4 regions of the Erwinia sp. PME.40.26/001 genome follow, and region 1 is predicted to be linked to each of the others. Evidence: predicted binding sites of a transcription regulator. Region 1 holds the regulator's gene; each other region holds the start of a gene.

Evidence for each region. The regulator LexA, encoded in region 1, represses DNA repair genes until DNA is damaged. The targets are predictions, from matches to a motif close to TNCTGTATGTACATACAGNA.
Region 2: ACZ3HG_RS01220 (DinI-like family protein) is a predicted target of LexA. The motif match lies at 3,568-3,587, and genes of this name have one in related genera.
Region 3: dinG (ATP-dependent DNA helicase DinG) is a predicted target of LexA. The motif match lies at 1,812-1,831, and genes of this name have one in related genera.
Region 4: ACZ3HG_RS15905 (DNA translocase FtsK 4TM domain-containing protein) is a predicted target of LexA. The motif match lies at 1,868-1,887, and genes of this name have one in related genera.

What each region holds. Positions count from the first base shown of each region.
Region 1 covers NZ_JBVHNP010000015.1:28,944-34,658, reverse strand. Annotated here, with positions in the region: gene ACZ3HG_RS22340 (conjugal transfer protein TraF) at 1-647, opposite strand, end outside; gene zur (zinc uptake transcriptional repressor Zur) at 1,116-1,625, shown strand; gene ACZ3HG_RS22330 (CsbD family protein) at 1,734-1,943, opposite strand; gene dinF (MATE family efflux transporter DinF) at 2,159-3,481, opposite strand; gene lexA (transcriptional repressor LexA) at 3,568-4,176, opposite strand; gene ACZ3HG_RS22315 (diacylglycerol kinase) at 4,283-4,651, opposite strand; gene plsB (glycerol-3-phosphate 1-O-acyltransferase PlsB) at 4,779-5,715, shown strand, end outside.
Region 2 covers NZ_JBVHNP010000001.1:192,410-198,124, reverse strand. Annotated here, with positions in the region: gene emtA (membrane-bound lytic murein transglycosylase EmtA) at 1-574, opposite strand, end outside; gene ldcA (muramoyltetrapeptide carboxypeptidase) at 771-1,694, shown strand; gene ACZ3HG_RS01235 (MBL fold metallo-hydrolase) at 1,715-2,389, shown strand; gene ACZ3HG_RS01230 (class I SAM-dependent methyltransferase) at 2,390-3,127, opposite strand; gene ACZ3HG_RS01225 (YgdI/YgdR family lipoprotein) at 3,229-3,453, opposite strand; gene ACZ3HG_RS01220 (DinI-like family protein) at 3,608-3,853, shown strand; gene ACZ3HG_RS01215 (hypothetical protein) at 4,119-4,355, shown strand; gene ACZ3HG_RS01210 (hypothetical protein) at 4,380-4,580, opposite strand; gene ACZ3HG_RS01205 (XRE family transcriptional regulator) at 5,031-5,715, shown strand, end outside.
Region 3 covers NZ_JBVHNP010000005.1:86,067-91,781, reverse strand. Annotated here, with positions in the region: gene dinG (ATP-dependent DNA helicase DinG) at 1-1,788, opposite strand, end outside; gene ACZ3HG_RS15470 (GNAT family N-acetyltransferase) at 1,971-2,495, opposite strand; gene ACZ3HG_RS15465 (helix-turn-helix domain-containing protein) at 2,498-3,061, opposite strand; gene ACZ3HG_RS15460 (MerR family transcriptional regulator) at 3,212-3,943, shown strand; gene ACZ3HG_RS15455 (nuclear transport factor 2 family protein) at 3,954-4,385, shown strand; gene ACZ3HG_RS15450 (SDR family NAD(P)-dependent oxidoreductase) at 4,382-5,098, shown strand; gene ACZ3HG_RS15445 (NAD(P)/FAD-dependent oxidoreductase) at 5,102-5,715, shown strand, end outside.
Region 4 covers NZ_JBVHNP010000005.1:184,234-189,948, forward strand. Annotated here, with positions in the region: gene trxB (thioredoxin-disulfide reductase) at 1-806, opposite strand, end outside; gene ACZ3HG_RS15895 (hypothetical protein) at 805-984, shown strand; gene lrp (leucine-responsive transcriptional regulator Lrp) at 1,335-1,829, shown strand; gene ACZ3HG_RS15905 (DNA translocase FtsK 4TM domain-containing protein) at 1,949-5,359, shown strand; gene lolA (outer membrane lipoprotein periplasmic chaperone LolA) at 5,557-5,715, shown strand, end outside.

The sequences.
Region 1 (5,715 bases):
ACCGCAATCCCCATGTCGTAGACTACGGCAGCACGCCCCAGTCCTTCAGAGGTCAGCCTGTCCTGATCCCCCGGCAGCGGGATGCGGGTTCCATCCGCCACTTCCTGTAAATAATCGATATCACTTTGGGTCACATTTGCCACCACTGATGCCGTGCCATAGGCTTTGGTGACAAACGCAAAAGGCAGAACCTCATTCGGCACCGTGACCGCAAACGCCGCCCCGGCCTTTGCCCAGGCTTTTTCGCCCTGGATCTCCCGCAGGCGGTTGGCTAAATCTCCTGCTGCACCCTGCAGGCGTGGAATATCGTTGGGGAAGACAAAGTTATTCGCCAGGTCCTTATATCCATCCACGGCATCCGTCAGATCATCCACTTTATCGACCAGCTTGCCCTTATCGCTGATCTGCGCACCGACAGCAGGCAGAACAATACTCACCGAGTCTTCCGGCAGGGCTTTGGTCATCAGAGCCGGGTTGGCCAGCACTGCCGAACCATAAGAGGACGAGGCCACGCCGGTTCCCCCCATGGCATCATTGCGGGCATCAAAATAGTTACCGGCAGCCAGGCCACTGAGTGGTGCCAGCAGCAGAGCGGGCAAGACGACCGGACGGTAAAAACCGCTGAGTGCATTAAATTTATGTGCCATTGACCCGAAACCCACCATAGATAATGAAAAAGAAAATGCGTAAAAAACGCATAACTGAATGCCTGAATAATGAACATAAAGGCGACATTTCATTGCTGTGAATTAAGAGAAGATGAGTGGGCTTATCAGGTCATTGCCATTTTCTTAATCTGTTATCATGCTAACAGTTGAACGTTCTGCATCTGTTATTCCAATGCCAAACGCAACGAGCCCTATGCAAAAGGTAGACACGAAGCTTAAGCAGCGCAAATAAGATTAGCCCGACTGAATCATTATTGACTGGCCCTGGCACCCGGATGCCAATGGTTAAATTTTCTTTATCTTATGCGCTTATCAGCAATACCATTCTTTTCTGGAGTGTAACCTTTCCTCCCTTCGCCCCGGCGGCTGCCGGAAGGCACGACTCGGTGTTTTGTTACAGATGTGATAAAATAACATCCTGTTATGGCCTGAGGGGGAACAATGAATATGACCAGCGCTGAAAAAATCCTGTCGCAGGCGGAAGCCATCTGTCAGGAACGCAGTGTGCGCCTGACGCCGCAGCGGCTTGAAGTATTGCGGCTGATGAGTGAGCAGAATGGGGCGATCAGTGCCTATGATTTGCTCGATCTTCTGCGCCACTCCGAGCCTCAGGCGAAACCCCCCACCATTTACCGGGCGCTGGATTTTTTGCTGGAACAGGGTTTTATCCACCGCGTGGAGTCGACCAACAGCTATGTTGTCTGCCACCATTTTGAAGAACCCTCGCACACCTCAGCCATGCTGATTTGCGATCGCTGTGGGTCAGTGACGGAACAGCACGCCGATGGGGTGGAAGACATATTGAAATCGCTGGCCCTGAAAACCGGTTTTACCCTGGCTCACAGCGTTATAGAAGCACATGGTTTCTGTCAGCAATGTGGGGAAATCGAAGCCTGCACTCATCCGGATGCGTGCCAGCACGATCATACCGTGCAGGGAAAAAAGCGCGGACGCTAGCAAGAAAAAGTGAAGGACGGTACAGGAAGTACGGGGGGAGAACTGCGGAATAAGGGTTGGCACAGTCCTTGTGCCGGGTAGGAGCCTAGAGCTTAACGTACCGCTGTGTTACCAGCGATGGTCGTTACGTGTTTCCCAGTCTTTCAATTCTTTTTCGGCCTGATCTTTCTGATAGCCGTAACGCTCCTGAATTTTACCCACTAACTGATCGCGTTTACCTTCAACCACGGTCAGGTCATCGTCAGTCAGCTTACCCCATTGTTCTTTCACTTTACCTTTAAACTGTTTCCAGTTACCGCCGGCTTCGTCTTTATTCATAATGTGATTCCTCTACCTTGGGTTAAAACAGCTTTAACAGCTCGGAGTTGGGCTGATTAGCCAGATAATTATCTGGTTAATTGCCTGACACAGAGATAATTGTAGTAGAGAAATCGCACTCAAGCCGTAAACACCCTGTCTGTCGTACTGAAAAACCCTAAAAAAAGAGCCAAATCAGTAAGCTGGCGAAGCGGTACCTTACGTAAGAAAATGTTTCAGGGCATAAACCACGTGCCGTTACGCCAGTGCCGCCGCCAGACCGCCCACAGCGTGACACCGCGCAGCAGCAGAAACAGCGTGATAGCCAGCCACAGGCCGTGATTCCCCAGCCAGGGAACGCTGCACAGCGTCAGTCCAAAGCCCAGCGCGGCGACTGCCATACTGTTGCGCATCTCCCTGGCGCGGGTTGCGCCAATGAACATCCCATCCAGCAGATAGCAGCCCACGCCCGCCAGCGGCATCACCACCTGCCACCACAAATACTGGTCGGCAAGCTGGCGCAGCGGTTCAAGGGAGGTCAGTAGCGCGACAATGTGCTCACCCGCCAGGGCATAAAGCAGGGAGAACCCCAGCGCAACCACCAGAGACTGCCGACAGGCCGCATGCCACACGCTCAGTAACTGCCGGCTGTTGCGCGCACCATACGCTTCACCGGAACAGGCTTCCACCGCATAGGCGAAACCGTCCAGCGCGTAAGCAGTGAAAGTAAGAAACATCAGCAGTACGGCATTGACCGCCACGACGTCATTGCCGAGGCGTGCGCCAAACAGGGTCAGCGAGGCAAAGCAGACCTGCAAGAGGAGTGAGCGCAGCATGATGTCGCGGTTCAGACGCAGCAGTCGCGCCACATCTCCCCGCCAGGCCCTTAACATCAGGCGCAGCGACAGACCGCGCATCACCATAACCCGCCATACCAGCAGCAGTCCGACGATCAGACTGGTGTATTCCGCTATTGCCGTTGCCGCTGCGGCCCCCTGCACGCCCCACTTCAGCCCGATGACAAACCAGAGGTCGAGCACGATATTCACCAGATTGCCGACGACCAGCAGGATGACCGGTGCCCGGGCATACTGTACGCCAAGCAGCCAGCCCAAAAGCACAAGATTCGCCAGCGTCGCCGGCGCACTGAGCCAGCGTATTTGCATAAACAGTGCGGCCTGCTGCAGGACGTCATCGCTACCACCCGTTACCCCGAGCGCCAGGTGCGTAATCGGCTGCTTCAGCACAACAAACAGCAGCCCGGCACAAAGTGCCAGCAGCAGCGGCTGCATCAGCGCACGCGCCAGGGCCTGTTTATCGTTAGCGCCAAAAGCCTGTGCCGTCAGGCCGGTGGTGCTCATGCGTAAAAACAGCAACAGCATAAACAGGAAGCTGGTAATAGTCGTGCCAATCGCGACACCGCCCAGATACGTGGGACTGTCGAGATGGCCAATCACGGCTGTATCGACCAGGCCTAGCAGAGGCACAGTGATATTAGAGAGGATCATCGGCAGGGCGAGCCGCCAGAGGCTTTTATCTGCGGGGGTGAGCAGTGTCATCGGAGTCCATCAGCGAAAAACCCTCACTGACGATGCTGTGCGCCACTTAAGCAGCACACAGCATTTAGCGGGGAGTGAAGTACCGGTTACAGCCAGTTGCCGTTGCGGATCACACCGACAGCCAAGCCTTCGATCGTCAGCGTCTGCTGGCGCAGGTCAACGATGATCGGTTTGAAGTCCGGGTTTTCGGGCAGCAGTTGCACCGTATTCCCCTGCCTTTTCAGACGCTTTACCGTCACTTCATCGTCAATGCGCGCCACCACGACCTGGCCATTGCGCACATCTTCTGTTTTATGCACGGCTAACAGATCGCCGTCCATAATGCCGATGTCTTTCATCGACATTCCGCTGACACGCAGCAGGAAGTCTGCGCCGGGCTTAAACAGGTCAGGGTCAACCTTATAGTGGCCTTCAATATGCTGTTCTGCCAGCAGAGGTTCACCTGCTGCGACACGGCCAATCAGTGGAAGACCGTCTTCTTCTTCCATCATCAGGCGAATACCGCGCGACGCACCGGATACGATCTCAATCACGCCTTTACGCGCTAACGCTTTCAGGTGTTCTTCAGCCGCATTCGGGGAACGGAAACCGAGCTGCGCAGCAATCTCCGCGCGCGTTGGTGGCATGCCGGTTTGATTAATGTGGTCGCGAATCAGGTCATAGACCTGCTGCTGCCTTGCCGTTAGTGCTTTCATCCCGCCCCCTGGTTGTTTATACAGTCGACTGTGAGTATATACAGGTATTTAGACATTGAAAACCTAAAGTTGGGCGAAATGCCGTTTGTGGCGATTTTTGGAAAACTCATCGCAAATGCGGCACTAACAGCATGATCCAGACAAACATGGCCAGCAAGATAGCCAACAGTACCGCCGCAGACCCCATGTCTTTCGCCCGCCCGGCCAGCGGATGAATTTCACTGCCGATACGGTCAACGACGGCTTCGATGGCGCTGTTGAGGATTTCCACAATAATCACCATCACCACCGACCCTATCAGCAACACCCGGGTGACCGCATCGACGTCCAGCCAGACGGCGATGGCAATAGCGATAATGGCCGCCACGGCTTCCTGGCGAAAGGCCGCTTCATGCTGCCAGGCCGCGCGGATGCCTTTCCACGAGTAGCCAGCCGCTTTTATGATTCGTGTCAGTCCGGTGACATTATTTGCCATAATCAGGGAACCCTTTGAGAAGTTTAACGTCAATGAGTGGAACTACAGGTTTTTCAACACCACAGATTCTGTTGGCGCTTTCTGGTATGCTTGCGGCGCTTTGCTAACAAGAGGCTTCATGTTGTCTATGTCAGGTTGGCGTAATTTATATTATAACTTATTGAATCTGCCAGTTAAATTACTGGTAAAAAGTAAGGCAATCCCGGCTGAACCGGTTGCCGAACTGGGGCTTGATACGTCGCGTCCTATTATGTATGTGCTGCCTTATGATTCAAAGGCGGATCTCCTTGCCCTGCGTGAGCAGTGTCGCAAACAGGACCTTCCCGATCCCCTGGAACCGCTGGAGATTGACGGCACGGTCCTGCCCCGTCATGTGTTTATCCATGATGGCCCACGCGTATTCCCGTATTTTGTGCCGAATCTGCAGTCGGTCAAGCTGTTCCACGAATATCTCGACCTGCACCGTAACCATCCCGAACTGGATGTGCAGATGGTGCCGGTATCGGTGATGTTTGGCCGTGCACCTGGCCGCGAAGTTCAGGGTGACGATCAGCCGCATCTGCGGATGCTGAACGGCATTCAGAAATTCTTTGCCGTGCTCTGGCTGGGCCGCGACAGCTTCGTGCGCTTCTCGCCGATGGTGTCACTGCGCCATATGGCGACCGAACACGGCACCGATAAAATCATTGCCCAGAAGCTGGCACGCGTCGCCAGAATGCACTTCGCCCGCCAGCGTCTGGCCGCCGTCGGTCCGCGCCTGCCGGTACGTCAGGACCTGTTCAACAAGCTGCTGCAGTCCAAGGCTATCGCCAAAGCGGTAGAGGATGAGGCACGCAGCAAAAAGATCTCCCATGAAAAAGCCCAGCAGAATGCCGTTGAGCTGATGGAAGAGATCGCCGCTGACTTCTCTTACGAAGCGATTCGCCTGACCGACCGCATCATGGGCTGGACCTGGAGCAAATTATACCAGGGAATCAATGTTAACGGCGGTGAACGTGTGCGGCAGCTGGCGCAGGACGGGCATGAAATTGTCTATGTTCCCTGTCACCGCAGCCACATGGATT
Region 2 (5,715 bases), on a different contig from region 1:
GCTTATTCTGTACGTGCTGATAGAACGCTTCCGGGGTCATGGCATTAATCATCGCAATTGCCCGGTCACGATCGCGCGAGAAGGTGCGAAGCAGCGCTCCGGCCCCGTTGGCATAGGAAACGATGGTGGCATAGCGCAGGGTTTTCGGATCGCGAATGCCCGCCAGCTGCTGCTCCTGCAGAATACGCAGATACGCGGTACCAATGTCGATATTCTTCACCGGATCGCGCAGTTCTGACTTCGTCGGCTGGCCGCGCAGGCCCTGAGAACGATACACTTCACGCCCGGCCGTTGAGGCCTTTATCTGCATCAATCCAACGGCATTCGATCTGCTGACAACCGTTGGATTGCCGCCCGATTCCACGGCAATAATCGCTTCAACCAGCTTTTGATCCACACCGTTCCGCTGGGCGGCCTGCTCGGTCATCATGGACCAGGCGCTGGCCACCTGTGAAGGCGGTGCCTGGGTTAAGGGCGTGTCGGTCTGACGAACAATTTTTCTGTGGGGTTCGCTGGCACAGCCTGCCAGCAGTAATGCTGCGATGATCGCCGCTGTTTTCACGCTTTTTCTCACGCTTTTATTATCCTCTGAGCCTTAGCTTCATGACTATCATACGGCATGTCTGCCTTCAGGAAATTGCCGTCACTCTTAAATTGTGCGGTATGCGGATGACTTCATAACGGCTATTCGTCATCATCGACATTATAGGACCGCACTGAATTCGAAATAATTCCCTGCGTGCGCATAAAAAACCACCAAAGTGAGCGTTATGTCAACTATTCCACGTACGATTCATCTGGTTGCCCCCTCGGGTTACTGCCACAATCCTGCGGCCGCAGCACGCGGCGTCGCCCGCCTGGAGGCTGACGGCCACCGGGTGACGAACAGCGGCGTTATTGCCCGCCGTGAACAGCGTTTTGCCGGCAGTGACAGCCAGCGTCTGGCCGATATCAACGGACTGGCTACGCTGGAGACGCTCCCGGATATCGTTTTGGCCGTGCGCGGGGGATATGGTGCCTCCCGCCTGTTGCCCCTCATTGACTATTCTGCACTGCGCGATCGCCTGCTGGATGCCCCCATTGCCCTGTGTGGCCACAGCGATTTCACCGCCATTCAGCTGGCGCTGCTGGCGCAAAGTGGCGTCCTCAGCTTCAGCGCCCCGATGCTGGCAGGTAACTTCGGCGCTGAGGTTTTATCTGAATTTACCGTCCGGCACTTCTGGCACGCGCTAACTTCCCCTACATTAACGGTAAACTGGACAACAGTATCACAGCAGGTACAGGTGGCCGGCACCGTATGGGGTGGTAACCTGGCGATGATAACGTCGCTGATTGGTACACCCTGGATGCCCGATATCCACGGTGGCATTCTGGTGATCGAGGATGTGAATGAGCACCCTTTCCGCATTGAACGGATGCTGCTTCAGCTGCATCAGTGCGGCCTACTTTCCCGCCAGAGTGCCATTGTTACCGGCAGTTTTAGCGGAACCACTTCGACGGATTATGACAACGGCTACGATTTCACCAGCGTCTGGAACCTGATACGCGATTTAACCGGCCTGCCGGTGGTCACCGATCTGCAGTTTGGCCATAGTGCGGACACCGTCACCCTGCCCCTTGGTGCCCGGGGCCAACTGACAGTGGAGGGATCCGCAGCGTCACTGCAGATATCAGGACATCCCGTGCTGCGCTGATCGTGGGGAGCACAATAATAATGAAACAGTTGTATGAAGATCTCTGGGTATCCACCCCGGAGTTTCCCGCCAGTAAGGATGAACCGGAGCAGCTCATGCACGGTTTTTTATTGCAGCATTTGCGTGGAAATTTACTGATTTCACGGGTAGCCAGCGCGGAAGATCAGCAGGCCATTGCCGATCGCGGTGGTCTCATCCGCCATTATCTGACTCACTGTCATGAGGCCTGTCCTGCGACGCGGGCATTACAGCAGCGGTTTAATTCCGCGCTGTACTGCCATGCGCGGGCTTTAGGTCAGGTCAGCCATTTCGCGGAAGCCGATGCCACCTTTCATACGGCTGAAGTTCACTGCGGCAGTTTTCATGTGGTCCCCACACCCGGCCACACGCCGGGCAGCACCAGTTATCTTTATGCGTCACCCTATGGCAAAACCTACCTGTTCGTTGGTGACACTGTCACGTTATCTCGCGGCCGTTGGGTGACAGTACTGGTAGAGGAAAGTAATGAAAACGATCTGCGACAGACGCTGGAGTTTTACCGGGCGTTACGCCCGGATGTGGTGCTGATGGGAACCACCCTCGGCCACCAGGCGTGGCAGGAGGTGGATGTGCGTCAGTGGCTGGCGCTGCTGGATGAGGCAGAGAATAACGTACTGGATCTGCGCCATTCCGCGCTGCATACCAGCCTCCACTGATCAGGCGTTGGGCCGGGTGACCGCCATAATAAACAGCATCGGTCGCTCCTGTTCTTCCGCCAGCGCGGGCTGTTGTTCTACCTGCTGCGGCGTCGGGCCCCACTCGTTGAGCGAGTCGATGGTAAACCCGGCGGCGACAAGGTGATTAATCCAGGTGCCCAGCGTGCGGTGCTGCTTGATAACCCCGTCGGCAAACCAGTTGGTCACCCGCTTTCCTTCGCGCTGATAGTCACTGAGCGGCCAGCATTTCTGCTGTTCTCCGGCACTCAGCCAGCCCGGGTTGCGGGGTGCCGTGTAGATCGGATGTTCGGCAGTAAAAATGAACTGCCCGCCAGGTTTCAGGGAGGCAAACACCGTCTGCAATAGCGTTGGCAGCGCTTCCACATAATGCAGTGCGAGGGCACTCCACGCCAGATCGTAGCGCTGCGGCGGCAGGGTTAACGTTTCCAGATCCGCACGCTGCCAGTCAATCGCCGGGTCATCCCCCAGCGAGACCGCTTTTGCCAGCATTTTTTCCGAGACATCCAGCGCCAGCACCGCTTCAGCGCCCTGCTGGCAGGCATAACGGCTGAACCAGCCGTAACCACAGCCCAAATCGACCACCTGACTCTTTTTTAACGGAGGCAGGAGCGCCTGCACCGCAGGCCACTCAGGCGCGCCTTCCAGGCCCTGAGTGGAGCGATTCAGCGTGGCATAACCGGCAAAAAAGGCCGGGTCGTCATAAATATTTTGTGTCATTCACCGTTTCCTTAGCGTCATTCCTCCCGGAACAGGGGAGAATTTTAGCGTCGGGTGACCACAAAAAAAAGCGTTTCTCCCCTGAACGGTGAGCATTGTCCTCAGTTTTTGACCCGGGACATACTTTTGACCTCCTGCAGATTCACCGCCTGCGTGCGCCCGGTGGCGTCGGTATATACCAGCATCTGAGTGGCGCGATCGAGGTGAGGCTTACCTTCAACCACCACGGTACTGCCATCGCGCATGTGCAAAATATGGTCGCTACTGCAACCTGCCAGCAATCCCACCAGCATCAGTAACATACAGCCCGTCATTCTGTTGCTCATGTCGTTCTCCTTGTTAACAGGTTGACTATTTTAGCCCTGTACCCCACTCCGTTTTGCTGTTTACTGCCTTTCTTCTCCTCGCAGGGGAAATAGTGTTTGTACCCGGCGAAAGATACCTGTATTTTTATCCAGCAAAAATGCACAAGGAGCAAAAATGTTTGTTGAACTGATTTATGACAAGCGCAACGTAGCCGGTCTGGCGAATGCCGAACAGCTGATCCTTAACGAGCTGGAAAAACGCGTACAGAAAGTGTTTCCTGACGCCCTGGTTAAGGTGAAGCCTATGCAGGCCAACGGCGTGAAAAGTGACGCCAGCAAAAGTGATAAATCCACGCTGCTGCGCATCATCGAAGAGATGTTTGATGAAGCCGACGAGTGGATGGTATCCGAAGAATTTTGATGCTAATACCGTGCGGTCAGCCAAAAAAATTGATGTTAATGCGGAATGATACGGGTTTTTATTTGCATTTGTTCCGCATCGTCCTATTATTTAAATTAATCGATTTCCCTGGTGTTGGCCCGCACTCAAGCTCTTAGCGGGCTTTTTTTTGCCCCGAATACCCCTGAACGTTATATAGCCCACCGTTTTGTCTCTGTCCCTAAAGTTTTCCCGCCCGCTGCCGAAAAATTAACCACACCATAAGCAGGCAATAATCGGGACAGCAATGGCCACAATTTATATTCCGTCACTGATGGGTTTACTCAGTCATGCCGAACGGCAGAAAGGGACGAGGCTGACGCGCGAGGAAGTGGAAGCGCTGCGCGATTCTGTTCTCTGCGTGACCATCCCTGACCGCATTGCCTGCGCGCTGGACCCGTCACAAAACTTCAGTGAAACAGACCCGGCGCGCTGCTGGGAGGAGTGGTCACGCTACCGGCATCGCACTGAAACGATGCCGTGATGAAGGCGGGCGGGCAACGGGCCCCTAACGACGGGCGCTGGCCGCCAGCTCTTCGGTCAGTAAATCGTGTACTTTTGCTGCAAAGGCTGAACTGTCGCGCAGCATCTGAATGGCTTCTTCCAGCGTCTGGGGGGGCATCTGCCCCACGATACGCCAGCCGAGAGCGATATTTTTTGCTTCTTCAAGCCGTTCAAATTGATGTTCGCCAGATACCGATTCAGACACGATCTTCTCCTGATTTAACTTTTGGTCCTATTTTACGTAGCCTGATGACGACATCACAACCCCACCACTGGATTTAAATTGCTCTTTGTCTGCTTTTCAAGCGTTTATCGGTTAAAAAAGCATAACCGTTCCCCCATCCGTATTTTTCCCCGTATAAAATACAGCCAGTAATTTCCAGAAAAGCTCTCTCACATCCGGTAAATCGGGTATTTTTTCGGAAAGGCGCTGACTCGATTGAGCAGGCGGCGCTGAAGGCCAGGCCCTATCGCCGTCGTTTAACCCGGGATGATGGCCGTATGGTTGCGATCGGTCACGTTCAGTTGCACACTGTTTCTGCCGTTATTGGGCTTTACGACGCACACTTAATTGCAGTGTTGCGCCATTAATCCCCGTAACCGCGCTTTGAATGCGCCATGCGCAATTCAAAAACACATAACAGGGAGATATGTGATGAAACCAGGCGTTCGAATCCGTCAGTTACGTAAAACGCAGAAAATGACGCTCAGGGAACTGGCACAGCGTGTCGGTAGCGATGTGGGGAATCTGTCGCGCCTGGAGCGTGGCCGCCAGGGCTACAGCGATGTCATGCTGGAAAAAATCGCGGCGGCGCTGTCAGTGAGTATTTCAGGCCTCTTTTCCACGGAGATAAGCGATAACACGCCTGCGCCGCCTGGGGTTCCCCCTTCCGCCATGCAGGAGGTGTATCGGGTTGATGCCGTCGATCTACCCACCCGCACTGGCCGCTATCCTCCGGCCCGGGACGTGGTGCAGGTGGTGCATGCCGTGGAATACGTCCGCTCAGAAGCGATGATGATATTTAACAATAAGCCCGCCTCTGTCGTCAGGCTGATCAACGTGCGCGGTGACAGCATGGCTGGCACCCTCGATCCCGGCGACCTTATTTTTGTCGATACCAGCATTGATTTTTTCGAGGGGGATGGGATCTATCTGTTTAACTATCAGGATGATATTTTTGTTAAACGGCTGCAAAAAGTGAAATCACAGCTGTATGTAATCTCGGATAACCCACGCTATAAAGCGTGGACGATTTCAGCGGATGAACGGCCCGGATTGCATGTCACTGGCCGCGTCATGCTCAGTCAGTCACAGCAGTTTCGCTGTCACGCCAGGTTGA
Region 3 (5,715 bases), on a different contig from region 1:
TTCAGCAAAGGACTGTAACCCCACCAGCACGCTGGTCTCCCCCTGCTCAACGCGTTTGCGGTGCAGCGCCACCAGTGCAGGCCGGGGTTTATCCCCCTGCACCAGCATCATCAGCCGCAACTCGGGCAGATAGGCAAGAAACTGATGCATGGCGCGCCCGCTGGCGAACAGCACCAGAATACCTTTATGCGCGGCCAGTTTAATCTGATGGCGGAAGAAGTGGGCCATTTCGGCAAGGTGCATTATTTCATTCGCCAGCATCGGCTCATATTTCATCTGCGGGATAATCAGCGTTCCCTGCGTCACGTGATTAAACGGGGAGTCGAGTGCAACAAACCGGTCACCCACTTTTTCGCTCAGGCCGGACATCTCCTGCAGGCGCTGGAAGCTGTTGAGAGAACGCAGCGTGGCCGATGTCACCACCACATGGGGAATTTTACGCCACAGCAATTTTTCCAGCTGTTCGCTGACGCGGATCCCGGCACAGTGAAACAGCAGATGCGCTGTCCCGTCGCGCACTTCCCGCGTCACCCATTTGGACACCGGCGCGCCGGAGGCCTGCTCCATCGCCGCCAGCCGCCACAGCTTGCTGATCGCTTCAAACCAGCCCAGCGCCCGGTTCATCTGAATCAGCGCGCGGTGCAGACGTACCACGTCAAACTGCCCGCTCTTCTCACTGAGGTCGTTCATCATGCCTTCCGCCAGCCCGCGCAGCGCATCGCTGAGTTTAAACAGCCGGGCACAGATCGTCAGGATCTCGTCAGGCAGCAGCCCCATTTCAAAGCGATACTCCCCTTCCTCACTGTTCGGGGGCAGATACAGCCCCAGGATCTGCGACAGCATCTGCAACTGTTCGCGTACCTCTTCGCAGTGGGCCTTCAGTTTATCGGGGTGGCTGAGGGAGGGTGGGCGCTTGGGGCGGAACTGTGCCAGGCACTGCTCCACCAGGCGGCAAAACAGATCGAGCTGCAACTGGGTCCAGCCCGGCGTAATATCACCGCTCATCTCCAGAGCATCGCGCGCCACATCCGGCAGGTGATGGCCTTCATCCAGCACCAGCAGCAGATTTTTCGGCGGGGGCAGTACGGATTCGGTCTCCAGCGCCGCCATCACCAGGGCATGGTTGGCCACCACCACATCGGCATCTTCAATTTCACGGCGGGCCACATAGAACGGGCATTCACGGAACCAGTTGCAGTTGCTACCGAGGCAGTTGGCTTTGTCGGTGCTGAGGCGCTGCCAGAGGGAGTCTTCGATATTTTCCGCACAGTGATCGCGCAGCCCGTCCCACTCGTAGCGTTTCAGGGATTTTTCCAGTCCGGTGCAGATCGCCCGCTCATCCTTGCTGGCGGTCATGTCGTCATCAAGAAACAGCAGCAGATCGCCCTGATTTTCTTCATCCGTTGCCAGGGCAGAGAGATTGCGCGGGCAGACGTAGCGTCCACGGCCAAAAGCGGCTGTGAATTTAAGATCGGGAATAATTTTCTTCAGCAGCGGCAGATCCTTGCTGAAAATCTGATCCTGCAGCGCCACGTTGGCCGTGCTGACCACCAGCGGTTTTTCCTCAGCGCGGCTGACGGCAATGCCCGGGATCAGGTAGGAGAGCGTTTTCCCCACGCCAGTGGGAGCTTCAATGGCCAAATGGCGGCCGTCATCTCCCGACAGCGTTTTGGCCACTTCCGCAATCATCTGACGCTGCGGTGCGCGCGGAATAAAATCGGGAACCTGCTGCTGCAGGGCTTTGTACCACCCGGCAATTTGCGTTTTTAACGCGACAGTTAACGCCATGACAACCACTTCCAGCTAAACAAGGCTGTATTTTTACACAGTATGGCGGCGACGTCAGCCTGCAAACGCTAATCTTGCACAGACACCCGCGGTTTACGCCGATCGTGCAGCGCCCGGACAGGCACTGCCCGACGTTGAATAAACAGCGCAAATGCAGACCGCTGGCACCGTGACGGGCCCCTTTACGCCACCTTCTCCGGGATCTTAAACATCACCGTTGTCGCGTCCATCACCCCGGCGGTGGAGCGGGCATAGTCGGGGATCTGCCCTGCCACCTGCCATCCCAGCGAGCCGTACAGCATTTCAGCGACATCGCCGCTGCGGGTATCCAGCACCAGCAGGCTGCGGCCGAGTTCAACAGCGCGAACCTCTGCCTGCTGCATCAGCGCGCGGGCAATGCCGCTGCGGCGCGCCTGCGGATGCACCAGCAGTTTGCATACCTCGGCGCGGTGAGCACCGTTGGCCGGCATTGCCAGCCCCAGCATTACCGTACCGACAATGCGTCCTTCCCGCCGGGCGACCAGCAGCTGTTTATCGCCGCAGGCGAGGCTCATCACCACATCAAGCCAGAAACGGTTGAACTGCTGTGGGTCGCGATCGACAAAACCGATACTCGCACCTTCGGCCACGCAGCCATCCAGCACATCGCTCAGCACCGCGATCTCCTGTCGGGCCTGTGCCGCGTCCAGCCACTGATAACTGATTATTCTCATGGGCGTGCCACCACCAGCGCGTAATGCGCCCCGGCAGGCTCAGGCGCGTGAAAGGTGGTACGCCCGAACAAATGAAAGCGCAGGCAGTCGCCCTGCTCCAGTCGCCAGAACTGCCCTTCCAAATGAAATTCCAGCACCCCCGCCAGTATCCAGATATGTTGTTCCAGCCCGGACAGCGGGGGAATGTCATACTCAATCCGCGCACCGCCCTGCAGTCGGGCATCAATCAGTTCGGCATGGAACGACTGGGCGGGAGGCGAAACCGACCGGCGTTCATAGCCGTTTTCCGCATCGCGCCAGACGCTTTGCTGGTGCGGCCGCAAAAGCTGTACCGCCTCCTGCTCGACCTCACTCAGCAGCCGTGACATGGTCAGCCCGTAAGTATGGCACAGGCGGTTGAGCAGCGATGCCGTGGGACTGGTCTCAGAACGTTCGATACGGGATAGCGAAGCCCGGCTAATCCCGGTAAGCTCGGCCAGGGTCTCCAGCGACCAACCCTTTTCCAGGCGCAGGTCAGCCAGGCGTTGTGCCAGACGTTGTTCCGTTGGGGTATGTTCCATCTCATATTCTCATTTATGGGAATAAATCTCTCAAATGAGATATAGCAGGCGATTTTCGCCATTTCAACTTGTACAATGAATAATACTTTGTACAACCTGATAATATTGGTTAGGCTGATAACAGGTCTGACAGTCAGTAAGAGGTAATTCATGGCACTGTACAGCATCGGAGACGTCGCAGAGCGCTGCGGCATTAATCCGGTAACGCTGCGCGCATGGCAGCGTCGCTATGGCCTGCTTAAGCCACAGCGTACAGAGGGAGGTCATCGTCTTTTTGATGAAGACGACGTGGCGCGCATTGAAGAGATCAAACGCTGGATTGAAAGCGGCGTACCGGTCGGCAAAGTGAAAGCGCTGGTTGAAGGCGAAAACATCAACGTTGATGATGGATGGGCGTCAATTCAGGAAGAGATGCTGGCCGTGGTCCGTCAGGTGCGTCCCTCTAAATTGCGGGTGAAAATCGCCGCAGTAGGGAAGGATAATCCGGCAGAAATGCTTATCGACCATGTTTTCGTACCGATTCGTCAGCGACTGGGGTTAGATCAAAACACCGCAAGAGCGATGTGTAGTTTATTAGATGGTGCGTTAATTGATTACATCGCCTTCTGTTTAACCGGCTCGCGTAAAAAAGCGGGTAAAGATGCCCTGCTGATCGGCTGGGGGATTAATGACCGGACACGGCTGTGGATGGAAGCCTGGCGGCTTTCTCAGCAGGGCTGGCGCATCGATGTGCTGGCAGAACCGCTGGAGTCACCGCGTCCTGAACTGTTCCCCGGACAGCATATTTTTGTCTTCACCGAGAAAGCCCTGACCAAACGCCAGCAGGAGCAGTTAACCCAGTGGCAAGCGCAGGGGTTCTCGATTACCGCACACGGCCAGTAGGGGATCCGGTATGACGCAGCAGATCGCACTTCAGCAGTTAGTGACATTTTATCAGACCCTGGACAGCGAGCGTCTGTCGATGCTGGCAGAGATATACCATCCTGAGGTTCGTCTGAGCGATCCGGTCGGTGAACATCAGAGCCTTGCCGTGGTAGAGCAGTACTTTGCCAGCCTGTTGAAGAATATGCGTTATTGCCGTTTTGTCGTCACACTGACCCGCGAGTTTGACAGCGATGCGCTGCTGCTGTGGCGTATGGAGTACGCGCACCCCTCATTACAGGGCGGTGCTGATCAGACGCTGGAAGGCAGCAGCTATCTGCAGTTCCGCGAGGGCAAAGTCGTCTTCCAGCGGGATTACTACGATATGGGCGCCATGCTCTACGAGAAGCTGCCGCTGCTCGGCAGCGTCATTGGACTGGTCAAAAAGAGGCTGCAACCATGAATCGCGTTCTGATCACCGGGGCCAGCTCCGGCATCGGCCTGCAGTTAGCCCGCGACTATGCCGCCGACGGCTGGCATGTCACCGCCTGCGGGCGTAATGAGGAGCGGCTGGAAACCCTGCGCCAGGCCTTTCCGCAGATTGAAACCTGCGTATTTGACATCACCGATCTGGCAGACACCCGCGCGGCACTAAGCGGTAAGCTGGTCGACCTGGCCATTCTCTGCGCCGGTACCTGTGAGTATCTCGATCACGGCGTGGTGGAAGCAGAGAAAGTCCACCGCGTTATGCTGACAAACTTCAGCGGGCCAGTGAACTGCCTCGACAGCCTGCTACCTCAGATGCAGCCCGGCAGCCGCGTGGCGCTGGTCGGCTCCACCGCCAGCATGGTTCCCCTGCCCCGCGCAGAGGCTTACGGTGCCTCCAAGGCGGCACTGGCCTATTTCGCCCGCAGCCTGGCCCAGGACGTGAAGCGCCAGCAGGTAGGCATTACCCTGGTTCTGCCCGGGTTTGTTGACACGCCGCTGACGCAACGCAACGATTTTGCCATGCCGATGATCGTCGATGTGGTTCAGGCTTCGCGCTTTATCCGGCGCGGGCTGGCAAAAGGAAAAGCTGAAATCGCTTTCCCGGCGCTGTTTGCTTTTATCCTGCGGGTGACCTCCCGGTTACCCCTGGCCCTTCAGCGTCTGTTAACGCAGAAAATAGCGAGGTAGATCGTGCGCGTTGCGATTATTGGCAGTGGTATCGCTGGCCTGAGCTGTGCGTGGAAATTAGCCCCGCGCGCGGAAGTCCACCTTTATGAATCAGGCACCACTCTCGGCGGTCACACGGCGACGGTGGACGTTGAGCTGGACGGCAAAAACTGGGCGATTGATACCGGATTTATTGTTTTTAATGACCGCACCTATCCGCGTTTTCTGGCCCTGCTGGCTGAACTGGGTCTGGAAAGTCAGCCAACGGAGATGAGTTTTTCCGTGCGTAACACCCGCACCGGACTGGAGTATAACGGCCACTCTCTCAGCAGCCTGTTTGCCCAGCGCAGTAATCTGCTGAAACCCTCTTTTTACCGTTTCCTGGCTGAAATTGTCCGCTTCAACCGCTGCGGTAAGCAGTGGCTGACCCACCAGCAGGAACAGGGTACGCTCGACGAATTTCTCACCGTACAGGGCTTCAGCGACTTCTTTGCCCGGCACTATATACTGCCCATGGGGGCCGCTATCTGGTCAGTCTCGCTGAGTGAAATGCGCCGGATGCCGCTGACCCAGTTCCTGAATTTCTTTAATCATCACGGCCTGCTGGATTTAACGCAGCGGCCGCAGTGGTATGTGGT
Region 4 (5,715 bases), on a different contig from region 1:
ATACCGGACTGGACTTTGATATAGCCATTTTCCAGTGCCAGCTGACCGTTAAAGATAGCGGTATTCGGACTGTGGCCGATGGCGACAAACAGACCCGCCACCTCCAGGGTTTTCGTTGCATCGTCTTTCGTCGAGCGCAGACGCAGGGAACTGACCCCCATCTGATCGCCCAGCACTTCATCCAGGGTATGGTCAGTGTGCAGAACAATGTTGCCGTTTCTGACCTTTTCGTTCAGGCGGTCAATCAGAATTTTTTCCGCACGGAAGCTGTCACGGCGGTGAATAAGATGCACTTCAGCGGCGATATTCGCCAGATAAAGCGCTTCTTCCACCGCGGTATTACCGCCACCAATTACCGCAACTTTCTGATTGCGATAGAAGAAACCATCACAGGTTGCACAGGCTGACACGCCGCGACCTTTAAATGCCTCTTCAGAAGGCAGGCCCAGATAGCGGGCCGATGCCCCGGTCGCAATGATCAGTGCATCAGCCGTGTATTCACCTTCGTCGCCGGTCAGACGGAATGGACGATTTTGTAAATCAACGCTGTGGATATGATCAAAGATGATCTCAGTATTAAATTTCACCGCATGTTCGTGCATGCGTTCCATCAGCAGCGGGCCGGTCAGCTCATTGGCATCGCCAGGCCAGTTTTCGACGTCGGTGGTGGTGGTCAGCTGACCCCCTTTCTCCAGGCCGGTGATCAACACCGGGTTCAGGTTAGCGCGGGCTGCGTAGACGGCAGCGGTATAGCCTGCCGGACCCGAGCCCAGAATCAGTAATTTACTGTGTTTAGCCGTACCCATGAAACCCTCATTAATTAACTGGCAAACCTATACCCGGATTGTAGGGAATTTGGCGGGGCAAAAAAAGCATTCTGCGATTTTGTTAACAATTAATGAAAAAGGTTTTACCAATCGTCTGGCTGCATGGGGGGCTGGCGTACTTAAAAAAGCACTTCTTGCTATGTATTGGCCTTTTTAACGGTAAAATTGTCATTGAAAAACAGAGAGACAGGCTCTGGTTTGGCATGTTGTACTGATTTTGTTTGTTTTGCTTTGACAATCGGCTACGCATTTGCGAAAACATTATAAGAAGCAGAGTGTATCAGGTTGCGAAGGGCAGGAGTTCATCCCGCGTTTTGCGCTTATGGCCGGATAGACTCAGCCTGTTATCTGGAATGACGCATGGTGTGGACAGACAACATGCTTCATGCAGATAAGGCGGTTTTTAACTGCCACAGGCTCTATGTCTTCGCTGAGATCAACCCTGTTACATTGATGTCGTTCAGGGTATGGCAGGTAGAGGGAAGGATTTTTAGAGAGACAATAATAATGGTAGACAATAAAAAACGACCGGGTAAAGATCTCGACAGAATTGACCGTAATATCCTGAATGAATTACAAAAGGATGGCCGTATTTCGAACGTCGAACTCTCGAAGCGCGTCGGATTATCTCCGACACCTTGCCTGGAGCGAGTTCGTCGTCTGGAGCGACAGGGCTTTATTCTGGGTTACACCGCGCAGCTCAATCCTCATTATCTGGATGCCTCGTTACTGGTTTTCGTTGAGATTACTCTGAATCGTGGTGCGCCGGATGTGTTTGAGCAATTTAACGCCGCTGTGCAAAAACTTGAGGAAACTCAAGAGTGTCATCTTGTTTCCGGTGATTTCGACTATCTGTTGAAAACCCGCGTGCCCGATATGTCCGCTTATCGTAAATTGCTGGGTGAAACCTTGCTACGCCTGCCGGGCGTGAACGATACCCGTACCTACGTGGTGATGGAAGAAGTGAAACAAAGTAACCGGTTAGTGATTAAAACCCGGTAACACAGGACAGGTGCAAAACCTGTTGGGTTTCGGTACACTCCTGTGAATTCATACAGGTTCAGCGCCGGGGAGACCCGGCGCGATTACCTTCATAGTTTACAGGCACCTGGAGAGTACTCTTGAGCCAGGAATACACAGAAGATAAAGACGTTTCGTTACAACCGTTGAGCAGCGGCCGTCGTCTGCTTGAAGCACTACTTATTGTGGTTGCTCTTTTTGCCATTTATTTGATGGTGGCATTGGTCAGCTTCAACCCTTCCGACCCCAGCTGGTCACAAACGGCCTGGCATGAGCCCATCCACAATTTAGGGGGAGGGGTAGGGGCCTGGCTTGCCGATACGCTATTCTTCATTTTTGGCGTGATGGCTTACGCCCTTCCGCCGGTGATTCTTGGCCTGTGCTGGATCACTTTCAGTCAGCGTCACGTTCAGGATTACATCGACTATTTTGCCGTCGCACTGCGCATGATTGGCGTGCTGGCGTTGGTCGTGACCTCGTGTGGACTGGCCGCAATCAACGCTGACGATATCTGGTATTTCGCATCCGGCGGAGTGATCGGCAGCCTGTTAAGCAATGCGATGGCACCGTATTTTAGCGGGCCGGGCGGCACGCTGACACTGCTGTGTATCTGGGCTGCCGGCCTGACGCTCTACACTGGCTGGTCATGGCTGACGATTGCTGAAAAAATTGGCGGCGTGGTCATGGGGGTTCTCACTTTTGCCAGCAACCGATCACGTGCTGAGGACGAGTGGCATGAAGAGGGGGACGAGGATCAGCAACGGGATACTCCGGTCGTCAGGCGCAGCGTGGCGCAGGATGCGGACGACAGTGATGATATTCTGCTGAAAAAAACGCAGCCTCTCTATGCGGAAGAGGATGATGAGCAGGACGATCCACTGCTGGCATCGCCAGCGGTGAGAGCGGTCGTGCCGGAACCTGCCGCCGCGGTTGCCGTTCCTGCGCCACCTGTTCAGGTTCAGCCTGCACCTGCACCTGCACCTGCTGCTCCTACACCTGCATCTGCTGCCGAAGCGCAGACCGCTGCACCGCAGCCGTCGCTGTATCGTTTTGAAATGCCCACTGACGTTCATACCCCGGCACCTTCTGTGCCGGTTGAGGACGATGAGGGGCCGAAGATGGGGAACTGGCAGGATAGCTCCGCGTCGTCGCCGTTTGATTTCTCTACGCCGCATGCGTCCCACCCTGCCAGCGTTGCTGCCGCCGCTACGGGTGCGGCCATTGGTGCCGTGGCTCAGTCTGCCACCAGCAACACGCCATTTATGCCAGGCTTTACTGCCACCAGTGGAGAAGATCTTAACCCGCAGGTTAAGCAGGGTATTGGTCCCGAACTGCCGCGTCCGAATCCGGTAAAATTACCGACTCGCCGTGAGCTGGCTTCGTATGGGATCAAATTGCCTTCTCAGCGTATAGCTGAAGAAAAAGCCAAAGAGCAGGATCAGCGTCAGCCTGAAGTAACGGCCTCAGACCCGGTTAACGGGCAAATGGCCACCCCTGAAGAACAGGATGATGCAGAGCAGAATCAACTGCGGGAAGCTTTCCTGGCGCGCGAACAGCAGCGCTACGGTGAGTCATTTGCCTCTGAGGATGAAGATGCACTGCAGCAGGCTGCGCTGGCACGCCAGTTTGCTGAACAGCAGCAGCAGCGCTATACCGGTGAAGAGCAAACCCACCGGCCGGCCTTCACTCTCGACACGGCGGGAGCATTTGACTTCTCACCGATGGACGATCTGGTGGATGATGGCCCGGTTGAACCCCTGTTTACCCTGCCGCCTGTGGCCGAAGTTGAACCGGATGCCCCTGCAACGCCTTCATGGCAGCAGCCTGCTGCCGTACAACAACCCGTGGCGGTGCAACAGCCTGCCGCTGTACAGCAGCAGCCAACGCCGCCTTCCGCTGCCGCGACCCCTGCCTGGCAGACCGCTGCAGCACCCGCAGCGCAGCCGGTGAAACCGCAGGAGCCGGATATGGAAAGCCTTATCCATCCGTTCCTAATGCGTCATGAGCAGCCAACGTACAAGCCGACGACACCATTACCTACGCTCGATCTGCTTTCATCGCCACCGGCAGAAACAGAGCCGGTCGATCAGTTTGCGCTGGAACAGACCGCCCGTCTGATTGAGGCGCGTCTGGCAGATTATCGCGTTAAAGCAGATGTCGTGGGCTACTCGCCGGGACCGGTGATCACCCGTTTCGAACTGGATCTGGCACCCGGCGTGAAAGCGGCACGTATTTCTAACCTCTCCCGGGATCTGGCGCGTTCACTGTCTGCCGTAGCGGTGCGTGTGGTGGAGGTTATTCCCGGGCGTCCGTACGTGGGGCTGGAGTTACCTAATCTGAAGCGTCAGACGGTGTATCTGCGTGAAGTGCTGGACTGTCCCGCCTTCCGCGATAATCCGTCACCGCTCTCCATTGTGCTCGGTAAGGATATCTCGGGCGATCCGGTTGTCGCCGACCTGGGCAAAATGCCTCACCTGCTGGTTGCCGGTACGACCGGTTCCGGTAAGTCGGTGGGGGTAAATGCCATGATCCTCAGTATTCTCTATAAAGCCACGCCGAAAGAAGTGCGCTTTATCATGATCGACCCGAAAATGCTTGAGCTTTCCGTTTATGAAGGTATTCCTCATCTGCTGACCGATGTGGTCACCGATATGAAAGATGCGGCAAACGCCTTGCGCTGGTGCGTGGTTGAGATGGAGCGACGTTATAAACTGATGTCTGCACTGGGTGTGCGTAATATCGCCGGTTATAACGAGAAAGTGGACATGGCTGAGGCGATGGGCAGGCCGATCCCTGATCCATTCTGGAAGCCAACGGACAGTATGGATATGACGCCGCCGGTTCTGGAAAAAGAGCCTTACATCGTCGTGATGGTGGATGAGTTTGCCGACCTGATCATGACTGTCGGTAAAAAGGTGGAAGAGCTGATCGCGCGTCTGGCGCAGAAAGCGCGTGCTGCGGGTATCCATCTGGTACTGGCGACACAGCGTCCATCGGTTGATGTCATCACTGGCCTGATCAAGGCCAATATTCCGACACGTATCGCCTTTACCGTATCCAGTAAAATCGACTCGCGTACTATCCTCGATCAGTCCGGTGCTGAGTCACTGCTGGGGATGGGGGACATGCTGTATCTTGCACCGAACTCGTCGATTCCGGTTCGTGTTCACGGTGCTTTCGTCCGGGACCAGGAAGTCCATGCCGTCGTGAAAGACTGGAAGGCGCGTGAACGTCCTCAGTATAAAGAGGGCATTCTCAGCGGTGGTGAAGACGCAGAATCGGGCTCCGGCGGTGTGGACGGTGATGAAGAGCTTGATCAGCTTTTCGATCAGGCCGTGGAGTTTGTAGTTGATAAGCGTCGCGCCTCTATCTCAGGCGTACAGCGACAGTTCCGTATCGGTTATAACCGCGCTGCGCGCATCATCGAACAGATGGAAGCGCAGGGAATCGTTTCGTCACCGGGGCATAACGGTAACCGCGAGGTGCTGGCACCTCCGCCGCATGAGCGATAATAACGTGGTTTGAATACTGCCCAACAGGCCAGGCTCTGCCTGGCCTGTTGAATTTAAGACGGTTGCCCCCATATTGGCATGATGTGGCCGGGAGAATTCAGTTTTTTCTCCTGTCGCTGTCTTCAGCGCCTGGCTAAAGTTATTCCTGTCACGCTCAACCCGGACCGGGATAAAAGAGTTTTAATAAGGATGCCGTAATGAAAAAATTAATGATTTCCTGCTGTCTGCTGGCCGCGTTCTCTTCTTCTGCGGTGTGGGCTGATGCCTCCAGCGATTTGCAACAGCGCCTGGATAAGGTGAAAAGCTTCCATGCCACCTTTAATCAGAAAGTCACCGACGGCAGCGGGGCTTCAGTA